DNA from 4 places in the Mycobacterium hainanense genome. Region 1 is predicted to be linked to each of the others. Evidence: predicted binding sites of a transcription regulator. Region 1 holds the regulator's gene; each other region holds the start of a gene.
The links. The regulator LexA, encoded in region 1, represses DNA repair genes until DNA is damaged. The targets are predictions, from matches to a motif close to CGAACANNTGTTCG.

Region 1 (5,663 bases):
GTCAATTCGCCCGCCATCGGCAAACGCGCCAATGCCCGGCGCGCGGCCCTTTTTTCGGGTACATCGCCGGTGAGTTAATGGCCTCACGTACCGTCGGCGCATGTGTTTCGGGTATGCCCGCGCAATGGCGCATCGCGAAAAGCGCGGCGCGGGCGTCGAGCCGGGCCCCTACGGCCGAACTCGTGCCCTATTGCGCACGCGTGCGAGGGGTTCGGGAGTCGGCACGATATGCCAGGTGTCACGCGGGCGTTGCTGGGGTTCGTCGCGATTTGAGCGTGGCTTGGCATCATTTCGACATCGGCGTGGTATCCGTTTTTGTAATATGCGTGATTTGACTTCGTATTTCTCGTTGGTTGGAGCAAAGTTATGCCAGCCTGGCGATGATGCGGATCGGTGCGGGGTTGTTTCCGCGCGGTCGGAGAGCGGCCCGCTCGCCGGCTGTGCAGCTACGGGCATAGCCGCTGATAGAGCCGTAGCCGTCGGCTGGGAGGCTTGGTGAACGGGCAGAGAGGTCACATGCGCAGGCTGGTCGGGAGCGCGCTGGTCACCGTGACCGCCATCGCGACCACCGCCGCCCTGCTGGCGCCTTCCGCGGCGGCGTCTCCCATCGGCGACGCCGAGGCGGCCATGATGGCGGCCTGGGAGAAGGCAGGCGGCGACGGTTCACCGCTGGGCCCCCGGAAGGGCGACGTGTATCCCGCCGGCGACGGTTTCGAGCTGGACTTCGACGGCGGCAAGATGTTCTTCACGCCGGCGACCGGCGCCAAATTCATCTACGGGCCGATCCTGGACAAATACGAAATGCTGGGCGGACCGGCCGGCAGCGACCTGGGTTTCCCCGCGATCAATGAGGTGCCCGGCCTCGCCGGGCCCGACAGCCGGGTGGCCACCTTCTCGGCCGGCGACAAGCCGGTGATCTTCTGGACGCCCGACCACGGCGCGTTCGTGGTGCGCGGCGCGATCAACGCCGCGTGGGACAAGCTGGGCAGCTCCGGTGGGGTGCTCGGTGTCCCGGTCGGCGACGAGACCTACAACGGCGAGGTGTCCGCCCAGAAGTTCAGCGGCGGCCAGGTCTCGTGGAACAGGCAGACCAAGCAGTTCACCACCGAGCCAGCGGGATTGGCCGACCAGCTCAAGGGTCTGCAGGTGGCGATCGATCCCACCGCGGCCATCAACATGGCTTGGCGCGCCGCGGGTGGCCCTAATGGGCCGCTCGGCGTCAAGAAGGGCGCGCAGTACCCGATCGGCGGCGACGGGATCGTCCAGGACTTTGCCAACGGCAAGGTGTATTTCAGCCCGGCCACCGGCGCGAACGCCGTCGAGACCAACATCGTGGCCAAGTACGAATCACTCGGCGGCCCGGCCGGCAGCGACCTGGGTTTTCCCACCGCCAACGAAGCCGACGGCGGCATCCCGTCCAGCCGCGTCGTCACCTTCTCCGGCGCCGACAAGCCGGTGATCTTCTGGACTTCCGAGCACGGCGCGTTCGTGGTGCGCGGCGCGATGAAGGCGGCGTGGGACAAGCTCCGCGGACCGACCGGCAAGCTGGGCGCCCCCGTCGGCGACCAGTCCGTGGACGGCGACGTGGTCTCCCAGCAGTTCGTGGGCGGCAAGGTCTCGTGGAACCGGGCGAAGAACACGTTCAGCACCGACCCGGCCAATCTCGCGCCGTTGCTGTCGGGCCTGCAGGTGTCGGGGCAGAATCAGCCGAGCACTTCGGCGACGCCCGCCCATGCCAAGAAGTTCACCTTGCAGTGGTGGTGGCTGCTGGCCGGCATCCCGGTGCTGGTGCTGATCGTCTTGGCCGGGTTGCTGGCTTTGGGTTGGCGCCGGCGGCGCGCCGCACCTGCCGGCGCCGGCTACGAGCCGCACCGCGACCTCGGCTACGAGGCGGCGGGTGACCAGCACTGGGGGCCCGACGACGTCAGCACCGAACACTTCGCCCGTCAGTCGGAGGCGCCCGAGGCCGGGGCCGCCGGGCGGGTCAGCTGGCGGCGGCGCGGCGCGGACGAGGGTGCGTACGGGGACGTGGAGCAGGACCCCGACGCGGTGGACACCGACTCCTTCTCCGCGGTATCCGCGGCGGACCTGTCGGAGGCCGGCTATCCCGAAACGGAATCCGGCTACGCCGAACCCGAGTACGCCGAATCCGAATACGCCGAATCCGAGTACAGCCAGCCGAATTACCCGGAGGTCGAGTACGTCGAGGCCGAGTACGCCGACGACGCGCGTGAGCCCGCCTACCCGGAGTCCGCCCGCGCGGACGAGGAGTACGTGGACGCCGAGTACCAGGACGTCGCGGTGCCGGATGCGCCTCCCGAATACGAGGGCACCGCCCAAGAAACCCCGGCCCCCGAGCCCGAGCATCCGGATGCGGCCGCGTCCGATGCCCTGGCCGACGTAGCCGAGGCCCCCACTCCCGAGGCTGCCGCTCCGGAAGCCACCGCGCCGGAGGCGGCCGTCGCGGCCGTCGTCGTCCCTGAGCAGCGGGGCGGACGGCACGCCGCCGCCGACGACGGCGGGGCGGGCTCGCCCGGGCGCCCGACCATCCGCCTACCGCTCGACGACCCGTACCAGGTGCCGGACGGGTATCCGATCAAGGCCAACGCCAGCTTCGGTTTGTACTACACGCCCGGCAGCCCGCTCTACCACGACACGATCGCCGAGTTCTGGCTGTCCAGCGAAGAAGTCGCACAGGCCAACGGCTTCGTCAAGGCGGACTGACCCGCCGGGGCTAAACCTTGCGGATCACCGTGACGACCTTGCCCAGCACGGTCGCCTCATTGCCGGGTATCGGGTCGAACGCCGGGTTGTGCGGCATCAGCCACACCTGACCGCCCGCCCGCTTGAACGTCTTCACGGTGGCCTCCCCGTCGAGCATGGCCGCGACGATGTCGCCGTTGTCGGCGACGTTCTGCTGACGTACCACCACCCAGTCGCCGTCGCAGATCGCCGCCTCGACCATGGAGTCGCCGACGACCTTGAGCAGGAACAGCGTGCCCTCCCCGACCAGCTCGCGCGGCAGCGGGAAGACGTCCTCGACGGCCTCCTCGGCCAGGATCGGTCCGCCGGCGGCGATGCGCCCCAGGACCGGAACGAACGTCGGCTCCGGCAGCGCGTCCGAGCCGGCGACGTCGGTGGCCGCCACCACCTCGTCGTCGGCGCCGCGGACGTCGACCGCCCGCGGACGGTTCGGGTCGCGACGCAGATAGCCCTTGCGTTCCAGGGTGCGCAGCTGATGAGCCACCGACGAGGTCGACGTCAGGCCGACGGCGTCACCGATCTCCCGGATGCTCGGCGGGTAACCGCGGCTGGTGACCGACGCGCGAATGACGTTCAAGATGGTGCGCTGACGTTCGGTCAGCGATGAATCCACGGCGTGCAACCGACCGTCCGTGCCGGCCGATGAGGTGTCGCTGCTGTCACTCATGGCACTGAATGTAACCCCACCTCGCCCAAGAATCAAACATGTGTTCGACTAGCGTGTCGCGTTGCCTCGCCCTGGCGGAAAGCCGCGCGGAAGTGGTGAATCACAAAGGTGTAACTCTTCGGCAGATGGGGTATTTCAGCCGCATGTCAGCTCTAGCGGCCACGGACTTGTCGGTGGCGTGGCCTAGCGTTCGACTCGTGCGACACGCTTCGCTCACATGTTCGGATTTCGAACACACGAGCGATACAGTCGAACAGCTGAGCGAATCAAGTTGACCGGAGGAACGCAGATGACAACCATCCACACGCTGGCACCGCGTATCAGCAGCCCTCGGCGCCCGGTCAACGGACCGGTCCAGGGGCTTCGTTACGGCCGCGACGGGCTGGCCCGGTCCCGCCGCCCCGGCCTCTCGAGGCCGGCGGGAACGCCGACGCGCTACTACGGCACCGGCGTCGCGGTGTCCGCCGCGCCCCACCGCAAGCGTCCCGTCACCGTGACGACCACGATCTGGCTGGCGTTGGCCGCCGGCGCGATCACGCTGTGGCTGGGCCTGGTCGGGAACGTCGGTCAGGTGCTCAATGGCGACTCCGGCAGCTCGGCCGCGCACGTCCCGGACCGGTTGGCCGTCGTGCGCGTGGAGGCGGGGGAGTCGCTGCAGGACGTGGCGCACCGGGTGGCGCCCGACGCGCCCGCCCGCCAGGTCGCCGACCGCATCCGGGAACTCAACGACATGAGCTCACCGAACCTGGTGGCGGGCCAGACGTTGATCGCCCCGGTCGGCTGACGACCGCCCCGCTAACGACCGAGCTGCGCCCACGAACCCGCCACTGAGCCGGTACCCGTGCAGGTGAGCGCGCGGGTACGCTCGAAGTGCTGCGGTAACTGGTTGTCGGCACGGCGAAGGAGCGGTCATGCATTGCCCGTTCTGTCGTCATCCCGATTCCCGGGTCATCGACTCGAGGGAAACCGATGAGGGACAGGCCATCCGGCGCCGCCGATCGTGCCCCGAGTGCGGGCGTCGTTTCACGACCGTGGAGACCGCGGTGCTGGCCGTGGTCAAGCGCAGCGGAGTCACCGAGCCGTTCAGCAGGGAGAAGGTCATCAGCGGTGTGCGCCGGGCCTGCCAGGGCCGCCAGGTGGACGACGACGCGCTGAACCTGCTCGCCCAGCAGGTCGAAGACACGGTGCGGGCCGCCGGCTCGCCGGAGGTCGCCAGCCACGAGGTCGGCCTGGCCATCCTCGGGCCTCTGCGCGACCTCGACGAAGTGGCCTACCTGCGGTTCGCCTCGGTGTATCGGTCCTTCGAGTCCGCGGACGATTTCGAACGCGAGATCCAGGCGCTGCGCGAACACCGCCAGGTGACGACGCCGGGCTGAAGGCCCGTGCCGCCGGGCTAGTCTCGGTTTCATGCCCCCCGACTTGCATCCCGATCTCGCGGCCCTGGCACCGCTGCTGGGCACCTGGGCCGGAAAGGGCACGGGCGAATACCCGACCATCGAGCCCTTCGACTATCTCGAAGAAGTCATGTTCTCCCACGTCGGCAAGCCGTTTCTGGCTTACGGGCAAAAGACCAAGGCGGCGGCCGACGGCAAGCCGTTGCACGCCGAGACCGGCTACCTGCGCGTGCCGCAGCCCGGTCGCGTCGAACTGGTGCTGGCCCATCCGAGCGGCATCACCGAGATCGAGGTGGGCACGTACGCGGTGACCGGCGACGTGATCGACATCGAGCTGTCTACCACGGACGTCGGCCTCACCCCGACCGCCAAAGAGGTGACCGCCCTTGGCCGTTCCTTCCGCGTCGACGGCGACGAACTGTCGTACTCGGTGCGGATGGGCGCGGTCGGGCAGCCCTTGCAGCATCACCTGGCCGCGGTGCTGCGCCGGCAGCGCTGAGCGCGACCGGGCCGTCAGTCCAGATGCCGCACACCGTCATTGACCACGCGCCCGGCCAGCCCCACCCAGCCCTCGGCGTTCCACGTCGTTTCGATGATCGATCCCCGGCCCTGGGTGATGCGCAGGTCGCGGCTGAGGTAGTCGGTGAAGCGGTATCTCGAAAGCCGCACCGCCCGCTTCCTCAGCCGCGCAGAGGCGCGAACACTGCGAGCGTGAGCGTATACGCACGCTGATGAAGCTTCTTGGTCACGAGTCCGTGGTCGCCTGCATCGGTATGTAGACGAAGCCGGCCTAGACACGCGTTCCGCAGCTGAATGCGATCGGTTGCCAGGTTGCTCGG
Region 2 (5,663 bases), 140 kb from region 1:
CGCGAACGGTCACGGGCCGGCTCACCCGCAAAGGTCACGATTTGGTCGCGGAAGCCTTGGCGCTCGCGGTCGTCACTGGTCGAATGGTGCCGACCCGCTTCGCCCGGCTACGCCGCGCTCGCGGTCGTCTAGTCGAACAGACCGGGTTGGCCCAGCCCCGTGACACCCGCCGGCGGGCTCATGCCCAAATGCGTCCACGCCTGCGCGGTGGCGACCCGGCCCCGCGGCGTGCGGGCGACCATCCCCGCGCGCACCAGGAAGGGCTCGCACACCTCCTCGACCGTGGTCGCCTCTTCGCCCACGGCCACCGCCAGCGTCGAGACCCCGACCGGGCCGCCGCCGAAGCTGCGGGTCAGGGCCGACAGCACCGCCCGGTCCAGCCGGTCCAAGCCGAGTTCGTCGACGTCGTAGACCGCCAGCGCGGCCTTGGCGACGTCGCGGGTGATCACCCCGTCGGCGCGCACCTCGGCGAAGTCGCGGACCCGGCGCAGCAGCCGGTTGGCGATGCGCGGCGTCCCACGCGAGCGCCGGGCGATCTCCTCGGCCGCCTCGTCGCCCAGCTCGATGCCGAGGATGCCGGCGGAACGGGCCAGCACCCGCTCCAGCTCGGCGGGCTCGTAGAAGTCCATGTGCGCGGTGAACCCGAACCGGTCGCGCAGCGGGCCGGTCAGCGCGCCGGACCGGGTGGTGGCGCCGACCAGGGTGAAGGGCGCCACCTCCAGGGGTATCGACGTCGCCCCGGGGCCCTTGCCGACCACGACGTCGACGCGGAAGTCCTCCATCGCCAGGTACAGCATTTCCTCGGCGGGCCTGGCGATGCGGTGAATCTCGTCGATGAACAGCACGTCGTGCTCGACCAGGTTGGACAGCATCGCGGCCAGGTCACCGGCGCGTTCCAGCGCGGGACCCGACGTCACCCGCAACGAGGACCCGAGCTCGGCGGCGATGATCATGGCCAGCGACGTCTTGCCCAGCCCCGGCGGACCCGACAACAGGATGTGATCCGGTGTGCCGCCGCGGTTCTTGGCGCCCTCGATGACCAGCTGGAGCTGTTCGCGCACCCGCGGCTGACCGATGAACTCCCGCAGCGAGCGTGGCCGCAGGCTGACGTCGACGTCGCCCTCCCCGACGGCCAGCGCCGGGGACAGCTCGCGGTCGGCGAAGTCGTCGTCGGGGCTGCTCATCGGGACTTGCCCAGCAGCGAGAGGGCGGCGCGCAGGGCGCCGGACGTCGTGGCGTCCTGATCGGTGGCCAGCACCTTGTCGGTGGCCTCCTCGGCCTGCTTGACCGCGAAGCCCAGGCCGACCAGGGCCTCGACCACCGGCCCGCGCACCCCGTGCCCGTTCACCACGGACGCGGGTGCGCCCGCCGACACCGCGCCCACCTTGTCCCGCAGCTCGAGCACCATCCGTTCGGCCCCGCGTTTGCCGATCCCGGGGACCCGGGTCAGCGCGACGACGTCGCTGTCGTGCAGGACCTGCCGCAGCGCCGCGGCGTCGTGCACCGCCAGCGTCGCCATCGCCAGGCGCGGGCCCACCCCCGACACGGTCAGCAGGGTCAGGAACAGGTCGCGGGTCTCGGCGTCGGTGAACCCGTACAGCGTCATCGAGTCCTCCCGCACCACCATCGCGGTGATCAGGCGCGCCTCGGTCCCGGTGCGCAGCGTGGCCAGTGTCGACGGCGTTGCGTTCACCCGGTAGCCGACGCCGGCGGCCTCGATGACCGCATGGTCGAGCGCCACCTCGAGCACCTCACCCCGTACCGAGGCGATCATCGCGCGGCCTTCAGCTTGGCCAGGTACGCGTGCCGCTGCTGCGCGGCCAGCGCCTCGGCAGCGGCCATCCGGGCCATCATCGGCGCGCGCCAGCAATGGCAGATCGCCAAAGCCAGCGCATCCGCGGCGTCCGCCGGGGTCGGCTTGGCTTGCAGCGCAAGGATTTTCGTGACCATCGCGGTGACCTGAGCCTTGTCGGCTGCGCCGTTGCCCGTCACCGCGGCCTTGACCTCGCTGGGGGTGTGGAAATGCACGTCGATGCCGCGCTTGGCCGCCGCCAGCGCCACCACCCCGCCGGCCTGCGCGGTGCCCATCACCGTCGACACGTTCAGCTGGGAGAACACCCGCTCGATCGCGACGACGTCCGGTTGGTGGGTGGCCAGCCAATGCTCGACGGCGTCGCTGATGGTCAACAGCCGCTTGGCCAGCGGCGCATCCGACGGTGTCCGCACCACGTCCACGTCCAGCGCGACCACGTTTCGCCCGCGCCCACTTTCCACGACCGACAGTCCGCATCGGGTCAGCCCGGGGTCGATGCCCATCACGCGCATTGCCCGCTCCCACCTGTAGAACAGCTGTTCGATACCCTAGCGGCCGGGACCGACGGCCGTGCGCAGGACACGCGGCGGTATCGCTGATTCCGGGCCGCGACGTTACAACGCCGAACCCACCGAAAAGCTGTTAGCTTTACGTCACGTTCGCTCAAGACAGGTGGCAACGGAAGGGCTCGCGTGGGATCACTGCTGGTCGTCATCGCGATCGTGCTGTTCATCGCGTCCATCGTCGTACTCGTCATCGCTTTGCGGCGCCCCAAGCAACCGACCACCCCACGCGGCCGCCAGGATCCGCTCTCATTCAACGCGATGCCGGAGTTCGGTCCGCGGCAACTGGGCCCCGGCGCCATCGTGAGCTACGGCGGCGTCGATTACGTCGTGCGCGGATCGGTGACGTACCGCGAGGGCCCGTTCGTGTGGTGGGAACACCTGCTGGAGGGCGGCGACCAGCCGATCTGGTTCAGCGTCGAGGAGGACGACGGGCGCCTCGAGCTGGCGATGTGGGTCAGTCGCAAGGACCTCGTGCTGCAGCCGGGCGGCCAGTACGTGGTCGACGGGGTGACGTTTCACGAGTCGGAACGCGGTCGCGCCTCGTTCACCACCGAGGGCACCACGGGCCTGCCCGCGGGCGGCGAGATGGAGTTCGTCGACTGCGCCAATTCCGATGAGTCCCTACTGCTCTCGTTCGAGCGCTGGGCGCCGGGCATGCCGTGGGAGGTCTCGACCGGCAAATTGGTGCTGGCCGGCGAGCTGACCGTGTACCCGGCACCCCCACCCTCGTCCTCCTAGGACGCGCCGGTGCCGCTTCATCAGCTCGCCGTAGCCCCTTCGGACGTGTCGGGGCAGAAACTCGGACTCGCGCTCAACGCGCCCGCGCCGCCACCGCTGGCGACCTGCGTGCTGCACCACCCCGGCGGCGGCGCGCTGCGGCTCGGGGTCCTCGGCGCGTCGCACGTCGTCACGGTCGAGCACGCGACGGGCCGGTTCTCCGAGGAGGTTTCGTGCACGGCGCGCGGCCTCGGCGTCGACCTGCCCGAGCGCACGGCCGCGCCCGGCTACTCCCTTCAGTCGCGCACGGACACTTATGACGAGGGCACCTTCCGCCGCCTGGCGCGCGATCTTCGTGACCGCTGCGCGCGCGAAACGGGTTGGCTTGGCGGCTCCTTCCCCGGTGACGACGCCGCGCTGACCGCGCTGGCCGCCGAACCCGACGGCGCCGGTTGGCACTGGCGGACCTGGCACCTGTATCCGACCGGCGGTGGCGGCATGGTCGTCCACACGACCAGCAGGTGGCATCCGTGAGCCGCAACCGCCTGTTCGTGATCGCCGGCGTGCTGGCCGCCGCCGCCACGGTCTGCTTGGTGTTCGGAATCATCCTGTCGCGGAAGAACATTGCCTCCTACATCGCCGGCCACTATCACGAGTACGCCCACGACGCGAACGGGACGCGTTACGAATGCAGCGGCTCCGCCGACGACGTGGCCGACACGCTCGCCGACTATCAGGCCCCCGAGGCGCGTGCCGCCAACGGCGACAACGAGTACCTGCGCTACAGCAACAACATCGTGACCGTCGGCCCCGACGGCAATCACCCGTGCAGCATCCGTCTGGAAAGCCTGAACGCCGGATACAGCCACGGCGCGTTCATCTTCCTCGGCCCCGGCTTCACGCCCGGCTCCCCCTCGGGTGGCGCCGGGGGCAGCCCGGGCGGCCCGGGCGGAACCAAGTGACCTCTAGCCGGAAACGCAAAGGAGACCGACCATGTACCTCGCGATCGATTTCGGATCCACCAACTTCGGCACGATCGCCCAGGGCGTGCTCGCCGTCGTCCTGTACTTCGCGGTCGGCGTCGTCGTCCTGATCGCCGGCTTCCTGATGGTGGACGTCCTCACCCCCGGCAGCCTGCGCCAGCTGGTATTCATCGACAAGCGCCCGAACGCGGTCGTCCTCGCCTCCGCCATGTACATCGCGCTCGCCATCGTCATCATCAGCGCCATCGCGAGCAGCTACAGCCAGCTGGGCCAGGGACTCGTCGGCGTCGCGGTCTACGGACTGGTGGGTGTCTTGCTGCAGGGCGGGGCGCTGCTGATCCTGCAGATCGCGGTGCCCGGTAAGTTCCGCGAGCACGTCGACGAGCCCGAGCTGCATCCGGCTGCTTTTGCCACCGCCACCATGCTGGTGGCGGTGGGAGGAGTGATCGCGGCCGCCATCTCATGACCTCAACGGAAAGCCGGGCAGCGCCTTCCGTCGCCTCGGCGGCGCTGCCCGGGCGGTGGCGGGCCGTGCTGCTGGCCGCCGTCGCGGCCTGCGCGGCGTCCGGAATCATCTACGAACTCGCGCTGCTGACGCTGGCGGCGAGCCTGAACGGCGGCGGCATCGTCGCCACCTCGTTGATCGTCGCGGGCTACATCGCCGCGCTCGGGGTGGGCGCCCTGGTGGTCAAGCCGCTGCTGGCGCACGCGGCCGTCGCGTTCGTCGCGGTGGAGGTGCTGCTGAGCATCGTCGGTGGCTTGTCGGCCGCGGCGCTCTACACGGTGTTCGCGTTCATCGACGACGAGTCAATGTGGATGCTGGCGCTGGGCACGGCCTTAATCGGTGGGCTGGTCGGCGCCGAGGTGCCGCTGCTGATGACCATGCTGCAACGCGGCCGCAGCGGCGCGGCGCCCGACACCGGCCGGACGCTGGCCAACCTCAACGCGGCCGACTATCTCGGTGCGCTGCTGGGCGGCCTGGTGTGGCCGTTCCTGCTGCTGCCGCAGCTGGGCATGATCCGCGGCGCGGCGGCCACCGGCGTCGTCAACCTGGTCGCCGCGGCCGTCGTGGCGGTCTTCGTGCTGCGCCGGCTGGTTTCGGCCCGGCAGCTGGCGATGACCCTGTGCGCGCTGGCCGCGGCGCTGGCGTTGCTGGCGACGCTGCTGGCGCGTTCCGCCGACATCGAGACAACGAGCCGGCAACGGCTCTACGCCGACCCGATCATCGCCTACCAGCACTCGGCCTACCAGGAGATCGTGGTCACCCAGCGCGGCAACGACATGCGGCTCTACCTGGACGGCGGCCTGCAGTTCTCCACCCGGGACGAATACCGCTACACCGAAAGCCTGGTCTACCCCGCGCTGGGGGCCAACGCGCGAACAGTGCTCGTGCTCGGCGGCGGCGACGGGCTGGTGGCCCGCGAACTGCTGCGCCAGCCGGGCATCACGACGATCGTGCAGGTGGAACTCGACCCCGCGGTGATCCAGCTCGCGCGCACCACCATGCGCAGGGCCAACGGCGGCTCCCTGGACAGCCCGCGCGTCAAGGTGGTGATCGACGACGCCATGCGCTGGTTGCGCTCG
Region 3 (5,663 bases), 890 kb from region 1:
CCGCGGTGAGCGCCGCGACCGCCTTCGAGACGTTGGAGACCAAGCTGCGCTTCGGCATGTCGATAGCCTGCCCTGCCGACGGCGTCGGGGGGAAGGGTTTGCGATGGTTGAGTGGAGAAATTACTTCCGAAGGAGACTCAGATGGCGATTGACCCGAGTGCCGTCGGCGCGGTGACCGAACCGATGCTGTTCGAGTGGACCGACCGCGACACGCTGCTCTACGCGCTCGGCGTCGGCGCCGGCCTCGACGACCTGTCGTTCACCACCGAGAACAGCCACGGCATCGAGCAGCAGGTGCTGCCCACCTACGCGGTGATCTGCTGCCCGGCCTTCGGGGCGGCCGGCAAGGTCGGAACGTTCAACTGGGCCATGCTGTTACACGGCTCGCAGGAAATCCGGCTGCACGCGCCGCTGCCTCCGGCGGGGAAGCTGTCGGTGGTGACCGAGGTCGCCGACATCCAGGACAAGGGTGAGGGCAAGAACGCGATCCTGGTGTTGCGCGGCCGGGGCACCGATCCGGATTCGGAGAAGCTGATCGCCGAGACGCTCACCACGCTGGTGATCCGCGGCGAGGGCGGGTTTGGCGGGGTGCCGGGCCAGCGCCCGGTGGCCCCGGAGATACCGGACCGCGAGCCCGACGCCCGGGTCGCGCTGCCCACCCGGGAGGACCAGGCGCTGATCTACCGGCTCTCCGGTGACCGCAACCCGCTGCACAGCGACCCGTGGTTCGCCCGCGAGCTGGCCGGGTTCCCCAAGCCGATCCTGCACGGGCTGTGCAGTTATGGCGTGGCGGGTCGCGCGCTGGTCGCCGAGCTCGGCGGCGGCGTTGCGGCCAACATCACCTCGATCGCGTCACGGTTCACCTCGCCGGTGTTCCCCGGCGAAACGCTGACCACGCTGATCTGGCGCACCGAGCCCGGCAAGGCGGTGTTTCGCACCGAGGCGTCGGGAGCCGAAGGCGCCGAGGCCGGTCGGGTGGTGCTCGACGACGGCGCCGTGGAATACGTCCAGCCCTAGGATGACAGCCGGCGCGCCAGGCGGGCGGCGAACTCGCCGGCCTGTGCGGGGCTGTCCAGCGCGAGTCGCGCCGCGGTGGCGCGGTCGCCGTCGTCGTAGTGCCGCACCAGGATTGGCACGCCGCCGTCGGCCACCGCGTCGAACGCGTCCTCGTCGGTGATGTCGTCGCCCAGGTAGACCGGGGTCCGGGCGCCGGGCTCGGCCTCGGTCAGGTGATCGAGCACCCAGCGCAGCGTTTTGCCCTTGTCCCAGTCCAGATCCGGGCGCAGCTCGATGACCTCCCGGCCGGTGGTCACCCGTAGGCCGTCGCGGCGCCCCGCAGCGCGCACCGCGGCAGCCACCTCGCCGATGCGGTCGCGCCCGGCGTTGCGGTAGTGCACGGCGACCCCAAAGCGCTTGTGCTCCACCACCACCCCCGGGATCGAGCCGAGTCGCTCGCGCAGCTCGCCGGCCGCGGCCTGAAGCACCGGGATGGCCGCGGCGGCGTCGTCGTTCTGATGGTGCGCGCCGTCGGGCGCGGTCAATTCGAACCCGTGACTGCCGGCATACCAGATCCCGGAAACACCAACACGTTTCGTCACATCGGCCAGGTCGCGGCCGGACAGCACCGCCACCGGGCAGCCGGCCGCCAACTGCCGCAGCGCCTCGGTGGCGCCGTCGACCGGGACGGCCGCGTCCGGGTCGTTGACGATGTCGGACAGCGTGCCGTCGAAGTCGAAGAACACCGCGGGCCGCCGCGCCGCCAGGTCGTCGAGCGCCGTCAGCGCATCGGGCAGCTGCGAGATCCGGCGGTCCCCGGTGCGCACGGTGACCTCGCCCAGGTCGGCGACCACCGCGTCCGCGCCGGCGTCTCGCAGGGCGTCGCTACGCCCCGTACCGACGCCGACGACCAGTGCGAATCCGCCGGCGCGCGCGGCCGCCACGGCCGCTTCGTCGGCAGCGACGACCGCGCATCGGTCGGGCCGGACCTGCAGCCGGCGGGCCGCCTCCAACGGGTCCTCGGTGTAGGCGGCGGTGCCCACACCGGCTTCGCGCAGCTTGCCCTCCAGGGTGGGGTCCGGGGCGTGGAACAGCACCGCGTCATGGCGGCGCGGGTCGATGACTACCGATCCCGACTGTGGCACGACCCCACCTTCTCACGGTGGTCGGCCGGTCGGGGAGCGGGTCAGTGCCGGACTTGGCCCGGCACGCGCGGCCGGGTGCCCGGCGGGCGGCCGGGGAAGGCGCGCGGCGACCGCTTGCGGCGGCGATCGCCGAACAACAACACCGAATCCTGGCTGAGCGCCACCAGCCGCTCGATGCCCAGTTCGATTCCGGCGGCCAGTTGCTTGACGTCGAATGCGGTGCCGGGTTCGGCGGTGATGCCGAACACCAGTTCGTCGCCGTAACTCAGCACCGCGACTCCAGTGCTCAACTGGACGGCGATCGGGGGGATGGGCAGCAGGCGCTCTATCGTCTTTCCCATCAAGCGCAGCTGGTGACGGGGCCCGGGCGCGTGGGTGGCCAGCGCGACGATGGCGCGCTGCGGGAGCAGCGACAGCAGCGCCACGACGCCGTCCCGCAGGACCGGCGGCAAAGAATTGAGCGCCGACTCGACGATGCCGCCGGATTGCGTCGCGCCCGCGGGCGTGTCACTCCATCGAGTTTGCACGGTCCGCAAGCGCTGGACCGGGTCGTCGTGCTCGACCGGCAGGTACGGCGACCGGATCGGTGTCGGCGCCAGGGCCGGCAGCGAGTCCGCTTGCGGCTCCTCGCCGCGGCCGAGCAGCACCGTCCGGAAGCCTTCGGTGGCGGCGGCCACCGCGACATCGTTGACGGTGGCACCGAACCTGCGGCAGACGCGGTCGACGTCGGCGATCGGGACCCGCACCGTGGCATAGCGCCGCGGCGTGGCGGCGCGGTCGTGTGCCTGCAGCGCGGGCCAGACCGCGCCGACGACGGCGCCGGTCGCGGTCCAGGATGCCCGCCACAGCGCATCGGTCCAGCCGGTCCGCCGCGCCGAGGGCCGCGAAACCGGTTTGGCCGCAGGGGCATTGGCGAAGGCGGTGTCGTCGGCGTCGTCGCAAAGCCTGGTGAGCAGGTGCGCGGGGGAGTTGCCGTCCAGCAGGCTGGGATGGGTCTTGATCAAGATCGCCCACCGGTTGCCCTTGAGGCCCTCGATCACCCAGCACTCCCACGGTGGGCGGTCCGGGCTCAGTGGCCGCTCTAGGGCGTGGGCGATGGCGCGGGCCAACTCGGTGTCGTCACCCGGGCGGGAGATCGCCACCGGGCGCACATGCTGGGCGACGTCGAATTCCGGGCAGTCGACCCAGGCGCCGTGCGTCGGGTGCGCCCGCAGCAGTTGCGTGCAACGCGGTATCGTTCGAATGCGTTCCGCCAGAAGGGCTTCGAGGCGCTGACGGTCGGGTGCGCCGCCCTCGACGACAGCCACCGCGCCGATCGCCAGGCCGGTGTGCTGGTCGGGGTCGTGAGTTTTCAGGAATGCCGTATCCAGTGCCCTCACCTGCGCCATGCTCGTCCCCGCCATCATTTTCTGCCCTGGTAACCAGTCTCTGCCGAACCCTGTGCGCGCGGTAGGCCCGCGACGTTAAGACCTTGTTTATGAGTTGAAGATCGGTTTAACAACGGTTGTCCTGCACCGGAGGCGATTCGAACAAACATTCGATAGACTGCGGTGGTGGGCTGGTATGAGTTGGTTTAATGGCCCGCCGACCTGGGCGGAAATGGAGCGGGTGCTCGACAGCAAGCCGCGCCATGCCGGCGTGCCGGTGGTGCCCGGGGAGGACGCCCCCCTGTCGCCCAAGCGTGCAACCTACCGGCCACCGGATGGCGCCAGGGCGGCCCGCTCGTCCGTTCCCTATGCCGAACTGCACGCGCATTCGGCGTTCAGCTTCCTCGACGGGGCCAGCACGCCGGAGGAGCTGGTGGAGGAGGCTTCCCGGCTGGGCCTGCGCGCCCTGGCGCTCACCGACCACGACGGCCTGTACGGGGCCGTGCGGTTTGCCGAGGCGGCCGCCGAGCTCGAGCTGCGCACCGTGTTCGGCGCCGAACTGTCCTTGGGTCCCGGGGCCCGCACCGAGACGCCGGATCCGCCCGGCCCGCACCTGCTGGTGCTGGCCCGCGGCCCGGAAGGTTACCGCCGGCTGTCGCGGCAGCTGGCCGCGGCGCACCTGGCCGGCGGGGAGAAGGGCAAGCCGCGCTACGACTTCGACGCGCTGACCGAGGCCGCAGGTGGGCACTGGCACATCCTGACCGGGTGCCGCAAAGGCCATGTCCGACAGGCATTGTCGCAAGGGCCGGAGGCCGCGGGGCGGGCACTGGCCGACCTGGTGGACCGGTTCGGCGCGGACCGGGTCAGCGTCGAGTTGACCCACCACGGTCACCCGCTCGACGACGAACGCAACGCGGTGCTGGCCGGGTTGGCGCCCCGCTTCGGCGTCGGCGTGGTCGCCACCACCGGCGCGCATTTCGCGGGACCGCCGCGGCGCCGGTTGGCCATGGCCATGGGTGCCATTCGGGCGCGGCAGTCCCTGGACGCCGCCGCCGGATGGCTTGCGCCCCTGGGTGGTTCGCACCTGCGGTCCGGGGAGGAGATGGCCCGGCTGTTCGCGCAGGTGCCTTTTGGGGGCCCCGACGCGGTGAGCGCCGCCGCCGAGCTCGGCGAGCAATGCGCGTTCGGGCTGGCGCTGATCGCCCCGCAGCTGCCGCCCTTCGACGTGCCCACCGGGCACACCGAGGACAGCTGGCTGCGGCAGCTGACCATGGTGGGCGCGCGCGACCGCTACGGGCCGGCCGACGCCGCGCCGCGCGCGTACGCGCAGATCGAGCACGAACTGAAAGTCATTGAGCAGCTGACGTTTCCGGGCTACTTCCTGGTGGTGCACGACATCGCCCGGTTCTGCCGCCAGAACAACATTCTGTGTCAGGGCAGGGGATCGGCCGCCAACTCCGCGGTCTGCTATGCCCTCGGTGTCACCGCGGTGGACCCGGTGGCCAACGAGCTGCTGTTCGAGCGGTTTTTGTCGCCCGCCCGCGACGGACCGCCCGACATCGACATGGACATCGAGTCCGACCAGCGTGAGAAGGTCATTCAGTACGTCTACGACAAATACGGCCGCGACTACGCCGCCCAGGTCGCCAACGTCATCACCTACCGGGGCCGGATCGCGGTGCGGGACATGGCCCGCGCGCTGGGCTTCTCCCAGGGACAGCAGGACGCGTGGAGCAAGCAGATCAGCCACTGGAACGGGCTCGCCGATTCGCCCGACGTCGAGGGCATCCCCGAGCAGGTGGTCGACCTGGCCAACCAGATCCGGAACCTGCCGCGGCACATGGGCATTCACTCCGGCGGCATGGTGATTTGCGACCGCCCGATCGCCGACGTGTGCCCGGTGGAGTGGGCGCGCATGGAGAACCGCAGCGTGTTGCAGTGGGACAAGGACGACTGCGCAGCAATCGGTTTGGTGAAGTTCGATCTGCTCGGGCTGGGCATGCTCTCGGCGCTGCACTATGCCATCGACTTGGTGGCCGAGCACAAGGGGATCGAGGTGGACCTGGCCCGGCTCGACCTCTCCGAGCCGGCGGTGTACGAGATGCTGGCCCGCGCCGATTCCGTCGGCGTGTTCCAGGTGGAGTCGCGGGCCCAG
Region 4 (5,663 bases), 1.3 Mb from region 1:
CGGGTGGACGTCGCCGACGCCCAACAGGCCGATTTCACCGCGGTCGCCCTGCGCGCCGACGGCAAGCTGGTGCTGGGGAGTGCCGACGGGACCGTCTACATCCTCGCTTCTCCGACACCCGGCTCGCCGACGCCCGGCGCCGTTGCCGCCGCCCCTGTCGGCACCCGCAGCAAGATCTTCGTACGGGTCGATGCGCTTGCCACGCAAGGGAATACGACGGCGGTCCTGGACCGGGGACAGACCTCGGTGACGACGATCGGCGCCGACGGCAAGGCCCAGCAGGCGCTGCGTGCCGGTGAAGGCGCGACCACCATGACCGCGGATCCGCTGGGTCGGGTCCTGGTCGCGGACACCCGTGGCGGCCAGCTGCTGGTGTACGGCGTGGATCCGCTGATCTTGCGGCAGGCCTATCCGGTGCCTGAGGCGCCGTACGGCCTGGCCGGTTCCCGCGCGTTGAGCTGGGTGACGCAGACCGCTTCTAATATTGTGGTTGGTTACGATCTGTCCACCGGAATTCCCGTCGAGAAGGTGCGTTACCCAACCGTGCAGCAACCGAACTCACTGGCGTTCGACGAAGCGTCGAACACCTTGTACGTGGTGTCGGGGTCCGGTGCCGGGGTGCAGGTGATCGAGCACGCAGCGGGCACACGTTGACCGCGCAGCGCAGCAGTCGGCTGCCCGCGGGCTGGGACACCGAGCTGTCCGACGAATACGAGTGGGTGCCGCTGCGCCTGCCGCCGGAGGTCACCCGACTCAGCGCCTCCACCCGGCTGTCCATTGAGGCCGAATATCGCGGGTGGGAGCTGACCCGGGTGCGGCTCTACACCGACGGTAGCAGGCGAGTGTTGTTGCGGCGCAAGAAATCTCGTCTGGACACCCGGCGCCCGGACCAGCCGGAACTGTGACGGGGCCGCAAACCGGCGACGGCGCTTTCTACGGCCTGGTGCGGCGGCTGTTGTTCCTGGTCCCGCCCGAGCGCATCCACACGCTGGTTTTCGCGGTGCTGCGCGGCGCCACCGCCCTGGCCCCGGCGCGGCAGCTGCTGCGGCGGCTGCTCGGCCCGAAAGATCCGGCGCTGGCGAGCACGGTGTTCGGGGTGCGTTTTCCGGCGCCGCTGGGGCTGGCCGCCGGCTTCGACAAAGACGGCAAGGGACTGCTGACCTGGGGCGCGCTCGGCTTCGGCTTCGCCGAGGTTGGAACCGTCACCGCGAACCCGCAGCCCGGCAACCCGCTCCCGCGCATGTTCAGGCTGCCCGCCGACCGCGCGCTGCTGAACCGGATGGGATTCAACAACCTGGGCGCCGGGGCGCTGGCGGTCCAGCTCGCGCGGCACCAACCCGACGTCCCGATCGGGGTCAACATCGGTAAGACGAAAACCACCCCGGCCGCCGACGCCGTCGACGATTACCGGGCCAGCGCGCGTCTGGTCGGGCCGCTGGCGTCGTATCTGGTGGTGAACGTAAGCTCGCCGAACACCCCCGGCCTGCGTGACCTGCAGGCCGTCGAGGCGTTGCGGCCCATCCTGTCGGCCGTCCTCGCCGAAACGTCGAAGCCGGTGCTGGTCAAGATCGCCCCGGACCTGTCCGACGCCGATCTGGACGACGTCGCCGACCTGGCCGTGGACTTGGGCCTGGCGGGCATCGTCGCCACCAACACCACCGTGTCCCGCGACGGCCTGCAGACGCCGGGGGTCGACGCGTTGGGGCCCGGCGGCATTTCCGGGCCACCGGTGGCGGCCCGGGCCGTCGAAGTGCTGAGCCGGCTCTACGGGCGGGTCGGCGACCGCCTGGCGCTGATCAGCGTCGGCGGCATCGAGACGGCCGACGACGCGTGGGAGCGGATTACCGCGGGCGCGTCGCTGTTGCAGGGCTACACCGGCTTCATCTACGGAGGAGGCTTGTGGCCCAAGCGCATTCATGACGGCATCGCGCGCCGGCTGCGCGACGGCGGGTTCGCCTCGCTCAGCGCTGCCGTCGGCTCTGCGGCGCCCAAGGCCGGCGGCGCCGCGGGTTAAGCCGCCCCTTCTTGGTCGTCGTCTTCGGCCAAGATCTTCTCCGGATGATGGAAGTTGTTGACGCGGGGCTGGCCGCGATCGTGGTGTGGCGGCGGGATCCATTCGGTGTCGCCGTTGGCGCGTCTTCGGGTGGTCCAGCCCTTCTCGAGGAGCCGGTGGTGGGGTCCGCAGGCCAGGGTGAGCTGGTTGATATCGGTGCGGTAGGTGCTGGCCCAGTCTTCGACGTGGTGGACTTCGCAGTAGTAGCCCTGCACATCACAACCGGGATGGGAACAGCCGCGATCCTTGGCGTACAGGACAATTCGCTGGCCGGGTGAGGCCAGGCGCTTGCCGTGATACAGCGCCACCGCTTCCCCCTTGTCGAAGACGGCCAGATAGTGATGGGCGTGCCGGGCCAGGCGGATGACGTCGGACATCGGCAAGATGGTGCCCCCGCCGGTCAAGCCCTTGCCGGCGGCCGCTTCCAGCTCGGTCAGCGTGGTCGTCACGACAATGGACGCCGGCAACCCGTTGTGCCGGCCGAGCTCGCCGCTGGCGAGCATCGCGCGCAGGGCGGCGTTGAGGCCGTCGTGGCTGCGCTGTGCGGCCGTGCGGGTGTCCCGCTGCACCGCCTCCTCCGTCGGGCCGCCGTCCACGACCGGCGCCTCGTCGTCGGGGTTGCACATCCCGGGGGCCGCCAATTTGGCCAGCACCGCCTCCCAGGTCGCGCGCGCCTCGGGCGTCAACCACCCGCTCAGCTTCGACATGCCGTCGGCCTGCTGAGCGCCCAGCACCAGGCCGCGAGCCCGCGCCCGGTCCGCGTCGGTGTAGTTGCCATAGGGGTTGAGGCAGTCCATCAGGTGGCGGGCGAGCTTGGCGAGTTGGTCGGGACGATAGTGAGCGGCCTCCGAAGCCAGGTGTTTCTCGGCGTGCTCACGCGTTTCGACGTCGACCGATTCCGGCAGCTGGTGGAAAAGTCGCCGGATCACCGCCACGTGGTCGGAGCCGATTGCCCCGTCGCGCTGGGCCGCCGCGGTGGCGGGCAACACCGGCTCCAACGGCTCACCGGAAAGCGCCCGGCGCGGGCCCAGCTCCGCGGCCTCAGCGACGCGCCGGCTGGCCTCTCCCCGCGTGATGTGCAACCGGTCGGCCAGCGCCCAGCTCAGCTTGCCACCCAGCTCCGCCGAATCAGCCTGCTCCGCAAGCTGATTGATGAGCTGGTGACTTGGCGTCTGGAGTTTGCGTGTTACGCCTTCGAGTTTCTCCAAGATCCCCAAGCGTTCCGGGTTGGTCAGCGCCTCATACGTATGACCCTGAAACCGAGTAGCCACGGCACACAACGCGTCAACGTCGGCCTGAATCTGCTCACGATCCGTCAAAGCCATGTGCGCCGTCCATTCGGCAGTCCGAACGGGCTAGATAACTCGTACGTGAGTGCATCCAGCTGGCCAAGGAGGAACGCGCGCTCTTCCAGGACTTCAACCAGCCTCGAGGGCGTCAACGCCTCATATGAATGCCGCTGGAAGCGCGAGACGACAGCGCTCAACGCGTCGATGTCGGATTGAATCAACTGCCAAGCACTCGAACTCATGTTCGAATGATATTCCTGGCCTCCGACAAAATCCCCGCGCTTGAAACCCCAGGGACGGAAGTGGCCTAAGTGATTTCCGACCTGGCGCCCGCCCTACTTCTGTTCGTAAATGCCGTGGATGACGGCGCGCGCGATCGCGTGCTGGAACAGGTTGAAGCCGAGGTAGGCGGGGCTGGCGTCCTCGCCGAGGTCCAGCTTGTCGACGTCCACGGCGTGCACTGCGATGTAGTAGCGGTGTGGCCCGTGCCCCGGCGGCGGCGCGGCGCCGATGTAGCGGCGCATTCCGGCGTCGTTGACCAGCGTCAGCGCGTCCCCGGGCAGGTCGCTGCCGTCGCCCGCGCCCGCGGGCAGTTCGGTGACGTCCGCAGGCAGGTTCGCCACCGCCCAATGCCAGAACCCGGAGGCAGTCGGCGCATCGGGGTCGTAGACGGTGACCGCGAAGCTGCGGGTCTCCCCCGGAAATCCGGACCAACTCAGCTGCGGGCTGACGTCTTCTCCGCCCGCGCCCATGATTCCGCTGACTTGCGGCTGCGCCAGCGGCTGGCCGTCAGTCACAGACTCCGACGTCAGGGTGAACGTCGGCAGCTTCGGCAGCGCGGCGTACGGGTCGGGCGCGTTGCTCATGGAGAATCCTTTCGTTTTGAGTGTCGATCAGCAGTGTGTCAGGAAGTGAGTCAGCACCTCGGTGCCGAACCTCAGCGCATCCACGGGTACCCGCTCGTCGACACCATGGAACAACGCGGTGAAGTCGAGGTCCGGCGGCAACCGCAGCGGACTGAAACCGAAACAGCGAATACCCAAGCGCGCGAAGGCTTTCGCGTCGGTGCCGCCGGAAAGCATGTACGGCACCGTCCTGGCATCGGGGTCCAGCGCCAGCACGGCGGCGTTCATGGCGTCCACCAGGTCACCGTCGAAACTGGTCTCGTACGACGAGAAGTCTTTGATCCACTCGCGCGTCACGTCTGGGCCCAGCAGCTCGTCGACCTCGGCCTCGAACGCGGCCTTGCGGCCGGGAAGGATCCGGCAGTCGATCACCGCTTCCGCCACCGCCGGGACGACGTTGGCCTTGTACCCGGCCTTGAGCATCGTCGGGTTGGCGGTGTCCTGCAGCACCGCTTTGAGCATGCGGGCCATGGGGCCGAGTTTGTCGACCACCCCGGCCAGGTCGCCCGACTCGACGTCGAAAGCCAGGCCGCTCTCCTCTTCGACGGCGGCCAGGAACTGCGCGACGGCGTCCGTGAGCACGACCGGAAATTGGTGCCGGCCCAGCCGGGCGACCGCCGCGGCGACGGCGGTGACGGCGTTCTGGTCATGCACCATGGATCCGTGCCCGGCCGGACCGCGGGCGGTCAGGCGCATCCACGACAGGCCCTTCTCGGCCGTCTCGATCAGATAGAGCCGACGTTCGCCACCGTCGCGGAGCGGCACCGTCAGCGAGAACCCACCCACTTCGCCGATCGCCTCGGTCACGCCCGCGAACAGGTCGGGCTGATTGTCGACCAGCCACTGAGCCCCGTAGCTGCCACCGTGTTCCTCGTCGGCCAGGAACGCGAACACCAGATCGCGTGGCGGCACGATCCCGGCCTGCTTCAGCCGCCGGGCCACCACGATCATCATGCCGACCATGTCCTTCATGTCGACCGCGCCGCGGCCCCAGACGAAGCCGTCCTTGACCGCGCCGGAGAACGGGTGCACGCTCCACTCGGCCGGCTCGGCGGGCACCACGTCGAGATGCCCGTGGATCAGCAACGCACCGCGCGAACTGTCCGCACCCGCGAGTCGGGCGATCACATTCCCGCGGCCGGGCGCGCCGGACTCCACGTATTGGGGCGAGTAGCCGGCCTGCGCGAGCTGTTCGGCGACCCACTGCGCGCACTCGGCCTCGCCGCGCGTCGTCTCCGGTTCGCCGGTGTTGGTGGTATCGAACCGGATCAACCTGCTGACGACCTCGACGACGTCGTCGCTCGGGTTGGTCGGAAACTCGGTGTGGTCGGTCACAACCACCTTTCCTACCATTGTGGGGGCCCGCTCGGCTCATGCTGACCGGCCCGGCTGGCTTGGGTGCGCGTGCGACAATCC

Region 2: ruvC (crossover junction endodeoxyribonuclease RuvC) is a predicted target of LexA. The motif match lies at 2,343-2,356, and genes of this name have one in related genera.
Region 3: ACEL92_RS22015 (error-prone DNA polymerase) is a predicted target of LexA. The motif match lies at 3,668-3,681, and genes of this name have one in related genera.
Region 4: ACEL92_RS11695 (HNH endonuclease signature motif containing protein) is a predicted target of LexA. The motif match lies at 3,576-3,589, and genes of this name have one in related genera.

Annotation. Positions count from the first base shown of each region.
Region 1 covers NZ_CP169059.1:3,817,291-3,822,953, reverse strand. Annotated here, with positions in the region: gene ACEL92_RS17670 (hypothetical protein) at 517-2,724, shown strand; gene lexA (transcriptional repressor LexA) at 2,735-3,430, opposite strand; gene ACEL92_RS17660 (LysM peptidoglycan-binding domain-containing protein) at 3,720-4,214, shown strand; gene nrdR (transcriptional regulator NrdR) at 4,342-4,806, shown strand; gene ACEL92_RS17650 (peroxynitrite isomerase) at 4,838-5,323, shown strand; partial or broken gene ACEL92_RS17645 (PhzF family phenazine biosynthesis protein) at 5,338-5,475, opposite strand.
Region 2 covers NZ_CP169059.1:3,679,741-3,685,403, forward strand. Annotated here, with positions in the region: gene ruvB (Holliday junction branch migration DNA helicase RuvB) at 129-1,184, opposite strand; gene ruvA (Holliday junction branch migration protein RuvA) at 1,181-1,774, opposite strand; gene ruvC (crossover junction endodeoxyribonuclease RuvC) at 1,771-2,325, opposite strand; gene ACEL92_RS16895 (DUF4178 domain-containing protein) at 2,506-3,117, shown strand; gene ACEL92_RS16900 (DUF2617 family protein) at 3,127-3,630, shown strand; gene ACEL92_RS16905 (DUF4247 domain-containing protein) at 3,627-4,058, shown strand; gene ACEL92_RS16910 (DUF350 domain-containing protein) at 4,090-4,545, shown strand; gene ACEL92_RS16915 (polyamine aminopropyltransferase) at 4,542-5,663, shown strand, end outside.
Region 3 covers NZ_CP169059.1:4,703,011-4,708,673, reverse strand. Annotated here, with positions in the region: gene ACEL92_RS22035 (histidine phosphatase family protein) at 1-58, opposite strand, end outside; gene ACEL92_RS22030 (MaoC/PaaZ C-terminal domain-containing protein) at 142-1,017, shown strand; gene otsB (trehalose-phosphatase) at 1,014-2,141, opposite strand; gene ACEL92_RS22020 (wax ester/triacylglycerol synthase domain-containing protein) at 2,183-3,529, opposite strand; gene ACEL92_RS22015 (error-prone DNA polymerase) at 3,705-5,663, shown strand, end outside.
Region 4 covers NZ_CP169059.1:2,501,557-2,507,219, reverse strand. Annotated here, with positions in the region: gene ACEL92_RS11710 (YncE family protein) at 1-654, shown strand, start outside; gene ACEL92_RS11705 (DUF5703 family protein) at 651-905, shown strand; gene ACEL92_RS11700 (quinone-dependent dihydroorotate dehydrogenase) at 902-2,014, shown strand; gene ACEL92_RS11695 (HNH endonuclease signature motif containing protein) at 2,011-3,378, opposite strand; gene ACEL92_RS11690 (YbhB/YbcL family Raf kinase inhibitor-like protein) at 3,678-4,208, opposite strand; gene ACEL92_RS11685 (M20/M25/M40 family metallo-hydrolase) at 4,236-5,600, opposite strand.